Regions from separate parts of the Mesorhizobium sp. B1-1-7 genome, predicted to be linked through region 2. Evidence: predicted binding sites of a transcription regulator. Region 2 holds the regulator's gene; the other holds the start of a gene.

Region 1 (5,184 bases), on a different contig from region 2:
TCGGGCTGGTTCTCGATCTCGGTGATGTCGAAACGCGGCTCGAGGTCGAGATATTCGGCGCAGGCACCCTGCTGGAAATTGAGGTCGACCACACAGGTCGAGGCACCGCGCGTCACCGAGTGATGCAGCTGGAAGGCCGTCTGCAGCGCCAGCGTCGTGGTGCCGACGCCGCCCGCGGCCGGCATGAAAGTGTAAATCTGCGACTCGGTGTTTTCCTCGCGCCCCGGCCCTTGCAGGGCACGCACGACCGAGCGCACCAGGTCGGCGGTGGTGATCGGCTTGACCAGGAAGTCGGCGACCTTGAGCTGTACCAGGATGCGCACGGCGGCGGCGTTGAACTCCTGGGTGACCACGACCACCGGCGCCTTGCCTTCCAGCCGGCGCATGATGCGCTGCAGCGACTCGACCTCCTCCAGCCTCGCCGCGTCCATGTCGACGATGATGACGCCGAAGTCGGTCTCCTGGACCTCGCCGCGCAGTTCGGTGACACTCTTGTCCACCGTCGAGAGCTGGATGATCTCGGAAGCGGCGAACGCGGTCCGCGTGTCCTGCACGAAGGTCCTGTCCGTCGATACGAGCAGGATCTTCTTGGTCTTGATGCCGTTTGCCATGCTTGCCGCCTGTAGGTCGATCGCCTTGGTCGATTGTCTTTTTTATTCAGTCGCTTGTGCTTGTTTGCGCCGCCTTCGCGCCCGCCGCCTGATCGGGCGTGACGGGTCCGGCATCGCCACGCTTCGCAGGCACCAGAAGCCTGGTGTTCTGGACACCGTACTTCCACGGGTCGACCATCTGCATGACGGTGTTGGCGGCCTGGGCGTCGCCGGCGCCTGACGTCACGCCTTCGCTGCGCACATAGTCGTCGCTGGTGCAGCCGCCGGCGAAACCGGCAAGCAGCAAGGCGACGCTCGATCTCAGGATCAGACGCATGGCTTCAGTCCTTCGGCAGGTCGAGGAAATGCCCGACCGTGGTGGCGCGAGCGGCCCGTGCGGCGCCGCCGTCGGCCATAGCCAAGGCGCGGTTGGTATCCGACCCTTTCACTTCCTCCGTGTTGTTGAGGAAGTAGTCGGCGTTGCTGGCCGGTTGCGTGCCGTCGGTCGGCACGGCCATTTTCTTCGACGGATCGACCGGCTTGACCAGATAGGGCGTGACGATGATGACCAGATCGGTCTCGCGCCGCTGGTAGGATTTCGACGAGAACAGCGCTCCAAGCACCGGCATCTTGCCGAGACCGGGAATACGCGAGGTGGTGATGTCGTTCTGCGACTGCAGCAGCCCCGCGATCATGAAGCTCTGGCCGTTCTTCAGGTCGATCGACGTCCTGGCACGGCGCACGATGAAACCCGGCACCGAAATGTTGCCGATGTTGTAGGACGCCGACGCGTCGATCGAAGAGACTTCCGGCGCGATGTCCAGGCTGACCAATCCGTCCTTGAGCACGGTCGGCTTGAAGTCCAGGCTGACGCCGTATTTCTTGTAACTGACGGAGATCTTGCCGTTGTCCTCCGAAACCGGAATCGGGAATTCGCCACCGGCCAGGAAGCTCGCCGTCTCGCCCGAACGGGCGATAAGGTTCGGTTCCGCCAGCCGCCGGGCAAGGCCGCGCTCTTCCAGCGCCTTGATGGCGATATCGATGGAGACGCCATTGGATAGTAGCCGGCCGATGATTTCACCGGTTCCCGCCGCCGGCACCGTGCCGGGATCGAGCGAAACATCGCGTCCGCCGAAGCCGTAGGCGAAATTGGCGCTGTATTTTGCGCCCAGATCCTGGCCCGCCTGGCGGTTGATCTCGACGAAGCGGACATTGAGCTGGACTTGCTGCGACGACGAGATGTTGACCGAATTGATCACCTCCTCGTTGCCGGAAAAGCGGGTGGCGATCTTGTTTGCCTTCTCGGCGGCGACAGCGTCGTCCGCCTCGCCCGACAGCACCACGCGGCCATTGGCCGAGCCGACCTTGATCTTGGCGTCCGGCACGCTGGCGCGGATGGTGTTCGCCAGTTCGTCGGTGTCGAGCGTCACCTCGATGTCGACGGTCCCGACAAGCTGCTTTTTGTCGTCGAACAGCGCGATGCCGGTGGTGCCGAGATTGTTGCCCAGCACATAGAAGGATTTATCGGTCAGCGGATTGACGTTGGCGATCTCGGGATCGCCGATGACGATCTGGTAGAAAGCCGCGCTCGTGATGATCGTCTTGGGCTTGCCCTTGGCGACTTTTATCGACGCATTCTTGGTCGCCGAGACATAGACGATGTCATTGTCCGCCCTGGCCGCGCCGGCGAAGGCGAGCATCGCGCCCGCGGCCAGCGAAACCGCCATCGCCAGGGCGCGCACGAAGCACGACCGGCCCGTCATTCCATATAGGGTACGCATCAGCATTGTCCCGTCCCACCCGGTCCCCACCGGCCTTTTACTTCTGGTCCCGCGCCGGAACCTGGTATTCCTCGGCCTTCGTGCCACGCGTCACGATGACCGTCTTGAATTTCGGCTTCTCCGGCTCCTTGGTCATGGCATCGAATAACGAGCCGGCCGTGGCCTGCGCCTTGGACGCCACCGATCCGCCAAAGGAGGAGATGGTGGTGACGCCGTTCTTGCCGTCGCCGCCTTCGCTGGCTGAGCGAAGCGACAGCGACAGCGTTCCGACGGTGCGGGCAAGCGCCACTTTCTGGGCGCCCTCGGTCGTCACCTCGAGGGTCACGGAATTGGCGATCTGCGGCGCCGTCTGGCGCTCGTCGGCGCCCTGGCCGACGCTCAGCACCTTGGCGTCGGCGACGACGATTTCGGAAGTGATGGTCGAACCGGCCGCCCCTTGCGCGTTCTTGGCGACCTCCTGGATTTCACCGGCATCGCGCGTCAGCACGACATCGACGCGGTCGCCCGGCGTGACGAAGCCGCCGACACCGGCGATCTCATCGGTGCGGATGGTGACCGCCCGCATCCCGGGCGTCAGCATGTTGGAAAGCGTCGCGCGGCCGTTCGGCCCCGACAGCTTGGTGAGCAGCACCGGTTCGTTGACCTCGATCGGCGACAGCACGACGCGGCCGCCTTCGCCGAGCAGCCCATCGATCGTGGCAAAGGCGCCCTGCGGCAGCGAATCTTGCGGCCAGGGAATTTCGATGAGCTTCGTGCGATCGAGTTCCATGCCGTAGCGCAACGGAGCGTTGGCCACCACGATCGTCTTGAATTCGATCTTGGGCGGGGCCGGAGCGACGATCGAGGCCGTCTTCTCCTGGGCATCGGCCTGGCTTTTGACCCAGAAATCCGCGGCAAAGATCGAGATCGCGCCGAAAACGGCGGCGATACCGATCATCGTTATGGCCTTGCCCCTCACGCCCAAACCCCTGATGCCCGTAGTTTCTTGTTATGTTGGGCACACGCTAAGCGGCATTGTTAAAGAATCAGGAACGCAGAACGACGGCATTCGACCTATTTCCGCCCGCTTGGTTATCGAATGGTTTTAGGATAAGACGGGCCGGATCCCCGAACGTAACAGGAACCTCCGTCGCTTGGCGCTGAAAAGCGTGGCAGTATCGGCGGGTGATTCGCAGCACCGGACCTATGGCAGGCATGGACGACAACAACGACCTTTTCGGCGATCTGGACAAGCAACCGCAGCCGGTCCGCGCGCCGGCGCGCCCGGCGGATCCGCTGGTGCAGGCGGCAGCCAAGCGGCCGGCGGCAAGCCGCGACGGTTCGGAGAGCTACAGCGCCGCCGACATCGAGGTGCTGGAAGGCCTGGAGCCGGTACGGCGCCGGCCGGGCATGTATATCGGCGGCACCGACGACAAGGCGATGCACCATCTGTTCGCCGAGGTCATCGACAATTCGATGGACGAGGCGGTTGCCGGCCACGCCACTTTCATCGATGTCGAGCTTTCGGCCGACGGCTATCTCTCCGTCACCGACAATGGCCGCGGCATTCCGGTCGATCCGCACCCGAAATTCAAGAAACCTGCGCTCGAAGTGATCATGACGACGCTGCATTCGGGCGGCAAGTTCGATTCCAAGGTCTACGAGACCTCAGGCGGCCTGCACGGTGTCGGCGTATCCGTGGTCAACGCGCTGTCGGATCATCTCGAGGTCGAGGTCGCGCGTGGCCGCCAGCTTTATCGGCAGAGATTCTCGCGCGGCGTCCCGGTCAGCGGCCTCGAGCATCTTGGCGAAGTCCACAACCGGCGCGGCACCAAGATCCGCTTCCACCCCGACGAGCAGATCTTCGGCAAGGGCGCTGCGTTCGAGCCGGCGCGGCTTTACCGCATGACGCGCTCGAAGGCCTATCTGTTCGGTGGTGTCGAGATCCGCTGGACCTGCGATCCGTCGCTGATCAAGGAAAAGGACCAGACGCCGGCCAAGGCGGAATTCCATTTCCCCGGCGGACTGAAGGACTATCTCAAGGCATCGCTGGGCGACGATTTCCAGGTGACGCGCGAAATCTTCGCCGGCAAGAGCGACAAGCAAGGCGGCCATGGCTCGCTCGAATGGGCGGTGACCTGGTTCGGCGGCGACGGCTTCGTCAATTCCTACTGCAACACCATCCCGACCGGTGAAGGCGGCACGCACGAGGCCGGTTTCCGCAATGTGCTGACGCGGGGCCTGCGCGCCTATGCCGAGCTCGTCGGCAACAAGCGCGCCTCGATCGTCACCTCGGAAGACGTCATGATCTCGGCGGCGGGCATGCTGTCGGTGTTTATCCGCGAGCCGGAATTCGTCGGCCAGACCAAGGACAGGCTGGCGACGATCGAGGCCATCCGCATTGTCGAGACCGCGATCCGCGATCCGTTCGATCATTGGCTGGCCGACAATCCGCAGGAAGCCTCCAAGCTGCTCGAATGGGTGATCGCGCGCGCCGATGAACGGGTGCGCCGGCGCCAGGAAAAGGAAGTGTCGCGCAAGAGCGCGGTGCGCAAGCTGCGCCTGCCGGGCAAGCTGGCCGACTGCACCCAGAACGCCGCCGCCGGTGCCGAACTCTTCATCGTCGAAGGTGACTCGGCCGGCGGCTCGGCCAAGCAGGCACGCGACCGCGCCAGCCAGGCGGTGCTGCCGCTGCGCGGCAAAATCCTCAACGTCGCCAGCGCCGGCAACGACAAGCTGGCCGCCAACCAGCAGATATCGGACCTGATCCAGGCGCTCGGCTGCGGCACGCGATCGAAGTACCGCGATGAGGATTTGCGCTATGACCGCGTCAT
Region 2 (5,184 bases):
CAGCTTGGCGAAATCGAAACGGGCCGCGCCCTTGTTGACGTCGCCTATGTCGAACCAGGACACCATGTCCTTGATCGACATGATCTCGTCGTCGCCGTGGCTCCAGCCCAGGCGCGCCAGGTAGTTGAGCAGTGCTTCCGGCAGGTAGCCCATGGCGCGGTAGGCCTCGACGCCAAGCGCGCCGTGCCGCTTCGACAGCTTGGCACCGTCGGCGCCATGGATCAGCGGGATGTGCGACATCGACGGCACATCCCAACCCATGGCGTTGTAGATCACGGTCTGGCGGGCGGCATTGGTCAGGTGATCGTCGCCACGGATGATGTGGGTGATGCCCATGTCGTGATCGTCGACGACGACGGCATGCATGTAGGTCGGGTTGCCGTCGGAGCGCAGGATGATGAAGTCGTCGAGATCCTTGTTGGGGAAGCGCACCTCGCCCTGCACGCGGTCGTGCACCACGGTCTCGCCCTCCGTCGGCGCCTTGACACGGATTGCGCCCTTGACGCCGGGCGGGGCTTCGGACGGATCACGATCGCGCCACTGGCCGTTGTAGCGCGGCGGCAGGCCCTTGGCGCGCGCTGCCTCGCGCATCGCCTCGAGTTCGGCGGGGGTCTCGTAGCTGTAATAAGCCTTGCCCAGGCGCACCAGCTCCTCGGCCACCTCGCGGTGTCGCGGCGCGCGCTCGAACTGCGAAACCGCGTCGCCATCCCAGCCCAGACCGAGCCAGGTGAGGCCGTCCAGGATCGCGGCCGTCGCCGCCTCGGTCGAACGCTCGCGATCGGTGTCCTCGATGCGCAGCAGCATCGTGCCGGCGGTATGCTTTGCATACAGCCAGTTGAACAGCGCCGTGCGCGCGCCGCCGATGTGCAGGTAGCCGGTGGGCGAGGGGGCAAAACGGGTGACGACCTTGTCGGACATTGAACTCTCGGGAAGCGTCTGAAGCGGGGTGTGGGGTGCGCGGACTTTCGCGCGTCGCGCGTTCATGTACCATAGGGCGTCAGGGGTGCAAGGGGCAGACCCGATGGCTGGACGAAGCCGGGGCTCGGATCAGGGCGAGGACGCAGTTGTTGGCGTCAGCGAGCGGTCCTTGTTTGCGATGCCGCTGCCGGCCGAGTTGCCGACGCAATCGCCTCTCGTGCCGGGTTCAGGCAAGCAGTCGCTACCGGATATCCCCGCCCCAGTTTCGTCGCCGGCCGGCAGGATCGTGCGTGTGCGTCGGCAACTCGGCCGGCTGTCATTGCCGCGCCTGCGCAACGGCATCACTGCGGCGGCGGAGCTGGAGCTTGACCGCGGCATTGGCTTCCTGCTGGTGCCGGTTTGCCTTGCAATCGGCGCGATCGGCTATTTTTCCCTGGCAGCCGAACCGGACTTCGCCAGGCCTGTCGCGGTGGTGGCCCTCATGGGCCTGCTGGCGATTGTCTCGCGCTCGTGGCCGAAAACCCATCTGTGCATGACGGCGGCATTGCTGTGCGCGCTTGGCTTGCTCGCCGCCAAGGTCGAGACGTGGCGCACCGGAACCCAGATGCTGGGCTCGGAAATCTCGACGCAACTGAGCGGCCGCGTGGTCTCGATCGAAGAGATGGAGACCGGCCGCATCCGGCTGACCATCGACGTGACATCGACCGCCCGGCCGAAACTGCGCTACGCGCCGGAAAGGGTTCGGCTTTCGGCACGCAAGATACCGCCGGAAATGACCGCCGGCTCCCTTGTCACGGGCTACGCCAAGCTGTTGCCGCCAACCGGTCCGGTGCGGCCGGAGAGCTACGATTTCTCCTTCGACAGCTATTTCGCCGGCATCGGCGGCAGCGGGTTCTTTCTCGGCAATCCAAAAGTCGTTGCGGCCGATGACGGTGGCATGCCGCTGTCGGCCCGCCTTTCCTCAGCGATAGAAAACGCCCGCGAAGCCATTGCCGACCATATCAGGGGCAGCGTCGGCGGCGCCGAAGGCGAGATCGCGGCGGCGTTGATCGTCGGCGTGCGCGCCGGCATCCCCGACGAAATCAACGAAGCGATGCGGCGCACCGGCATCTATCACATCATCTCCATTTCGGGACTGCACATGGCGCTGGTCGCCGGCACCATCATGGGTCTGCTGCGCGGCGCCTTCGCGTTGTTCCCCGACTTTTCCGCGCGCCGGCCGGTGAAGAAATACGCGGCCGCGGCCGCACTTTTGTCGATCGCCGCCTATCTCGTCATCTCCGGCGTCGTCGTCGCCGCCGAGCGCAGCTTCATCATGCTGGCGGTGATGCTGATTGCCGTCCTGTTCGATCGCGCGGCGCTGACCATGCGCAATCTTGCGATCTCGGCGATCGCCGTCATCCTGGTTTCGCCGCATGAGGTGGTCGGTCCGAGCTTCCAGATGTCGTTCGCTGCGACCGCGGCCCTGGTTGGCGCCTATGCGGGCTGGGCGGATCACCGTGCGGGAAAGACCAGACCGCCGCCGCCGAAGCGCTCCTTGCCCGGTTTCCTGACCCGAAAATTCCTGCTGGCGACAGGCGGATTGGCCATGACCTCCATCATCGCCGGCAGCGCCACGGCGCTGTTTGCCATCTGGCATTTCCAGCGGGTGTCGCCGCTCAGCCTGTTCGCCAATCTGGCCGTCATGCCGATCGTGTCGGTGGTGATGTTCCTGGCCGTTGCCAGCGCGCTGCTGATGCCGTTCGGACTGGATGCGCCATCCCTTTACCTGATGGGCAAGGGCCTGACCGCGATGATCGCCATTTCGGCGTGGATATCGGAACGCTCTCCGGTCGATGCTGTCGGGCTCATCTCACAGCAATCCGTGCTGCTGGTGACGATTGCCCTGGTCATCGCGACGATGGCGACGACGTGGCTGCGGCTTGCAGCGCTTCCATTCGCGCTCGCCGGCTTGCTGGCGGTGTCCGACACGCGCCCGCCGGATGTGCTGGTCTCGGAAGATGCGCGGCTGGTCGCGCTGCCGATCGGCGGCGGCGAACTCGCGGTCAGCCGGCCCCGGCCAAATGAATTCACGGTCGACAACTGGAAGCGCGCGCTGAGATCCGAAACCATCATCCTGCCGGAGATGTTCGACAAGGCGGATGGACAATTCGATATTGCCGATGCCGTCAATCTCCCGCCGGGAGCGCCGTTCTATTGCACTGACGGCGTCTGTCTCGCCAGGCACCCGTCCGGTGCGATCATAGCGCATGTCGAAGACCGCAAGGATACCTGGAAGGCCTGTGGCTTCGCCGACCTGATCATTGTCAATGACGCGACGGCCTATGATTCTTGCCACAATCCGCTGGTTCTCGTCGTCACCAAACGGCAGCTCGCCCGCAAGGGCAGTGCGGCCATCTTCTTCGACCGCCAATCGGCCACCGGTCCGCCAACCATCAGCTTCGCAGTAGATAGCCCGTATCGGCCCTGGCACGCGCAGCGAAAATTTTCGCGCGAGGCGAGGGGCCTGGAGCCCTATCGCAAACCTGACAAGCCAAGTGCCGTGCCGGCTCAGTAGCGCCTGATCAGCCCGACGAGCTTGCCCTGCACCTTGACCCTGTCCGGCCCGAAGATGCGCGTCTCATAGGCCGGATTGGCGGCTTCAAGCGCAATCGAAGCACCCTTGCGGCGAAACCGCTTCAGGGTCGCTTCCTCCTCGTCGACCAGCGCCACGACGATCTCGCCCGGGCTCGCCGTATCGGCGTTGCGGATAATGACCGTGTCGCCATCGAAGATGCCGGCCTCGATCATCGAGTCGCCCTTGACCTCGAGCGCATAGTGCTCGCCGCCCATGATCATGTCCGGCGGCACCGAGATGGTATGCGTCTGATGCTGGATGGCATCGATCGGCACACCGGCGGCGATGCGACCCATGACCGGGATGGACACCGCTGGAACCGCATCGTCGTCATTGCCGGCAGCGGCAAAGCGCGACGGTGCCGGCTTGATCTGGCGGCCGAGGCTGCCCTGACCGAGACCGCCTTGGCCGAGACTTCCCTGGATGACGCTTGGCGAGAATTTCTTTGCCGCGTTGAGGCCCGGCGCGATCGAATCCGGCAGCCGCAGCACTTCCAGCGCACGCGCCCGGTTGGGCAGCCGGCGAATGAAGCCGCGTTCCTCCAGCGCCGTGATCAGGCGATGGATCCCTGATTTGGAGGCGAGGTCGAGCGCCTCTTTCATCTCGTCGAAGGAGGGCGGAATACCGCTTTCCTTGAGCCGTTCATGAATGAACATCAAGAGTTCATGTTGCTTGCGTGTCAGCATGGCGGCCCCCAAGGCATCTGGACAAGGGTTTTGATCCAGAATGGTTCTGATCCAGAATCGAAAAACAAACCCAGAACAAACACTATCTGTTCCAGTTGTGTTCTGCAACCGTTTAAAGTTTAGTGAATTTGGTAAGAGAGCCGAAATCATTTGCGGCCCCGGACAGGCCGGAAATCGGGGTTTTTCGCCCGTTGCCGCCCGTCGCCCGCATTGAAATGTTTGGTTAATAGCCTGTGGCCTGTCTTGCGACATGGCTCGGCATCAGCCGACGGCAGAGCCCGGCGAGGCCGATTTCCGCGCTTGCGATCGGCTTGCCTGCCGTGAACGAAACGAAATCAAAACGCCAACAATCGCCGGTTCGGAAGCAGGTACGGGATCAGGCTGGCGGGATCGCACCGGCCAGCACCTGCGCATAGGATTCCGCATCGATATTGCCGCCGGAGATGACGCAGACGACGTTGCCGGTCGCCTGCTCGCTGCGGAGAGCCGCGGCCAGCGAGGCGGCGCCCGCGCCCTCGGCGACGACCTTGGCCTTCTAGAACAGGAGCCGCATGGCCTCCGTCACCTCTTGCAGGCTGACGGCGATGGCACCGTCGATGAGCTGGTTCGCCAACGGCCACAGTTCGGGGATCAGGGAGGGACCGCCAATGCTCTTGATGAAGGAGGGCCGTGTCTCGATCTCGACAATACGTCCGGCCGCCAGTGCGGCGGTCACCGGCGCTGCGTTCTCGTCCTCGACGGCAAAGACCCTCGCCTGCGGACGAAGGGCCTTGAGCGCACTTGCAACGCCGGTCGTCATGCCGCCGCCTCCATATGGCGTCAGCACGAAATCGACATCCGGCAGATCCTCGACAATCTCGAGGCCGATGGTGCCATTGCCAGCCAGCACCGCCTGATCGGTAACGGGATTGATGAGAAGTTCGCCAATGTCGGGCCGCTCGATCGCGGTGATGTAGCGCCACC

What was found. Region 2 encodes LexA, which represses DNA repair genes until DNA is damaged. Its sites were predicted from a motif close to TGTTCNNNNTGTGTTCNG; they were not measured.
Region 1: the regulator LexA is predicted to act here: its motif matches at 3,479-3,496, upstream of parE (DNA topoisomerase IV subunit B).

The regions. Positions count from the first base shown of each region.
Region 1 covers NZ_VFWQ01000012.1:50,707-55,890, forward strand. The annotation lists gene FJ978_RS21085 (response regulator/pilus assembly protein) at 1-611, opposite strand, end outside; gene FJ978_RS21090 (hypothetical protein) at 658-927, opposite strand; gene FJ978_RS21095 (type II and III secretion system protein family protein) at 932-2,377, opposite strand; gene cpaB (Flp pilus assembly protein CpaB) at 2,409-3,308, opposite strand; gene parE (DNA topoisomerase IV subunit B) at 3,566-5,184, shown strand, end outside.
Region 2 covers NZ_VFWQ01000001.1:207,126-212,309, forward strand. The annotation lists gene gltX (glutamate--tRNA ligase) at 1-918, opposite strand, end outside; gene FJ978_RS01025 (ComEC/Rec2 family competence protein) at 1,022-3,475, shown strand; gene lexA (transcriptional repressor LexA) at 3,469-4,221, opposite strand; gene FJ978_RS01035 (pyridoxal-phosphate dependent enzyme) at 4,757-5,184, opposite strand, start outside.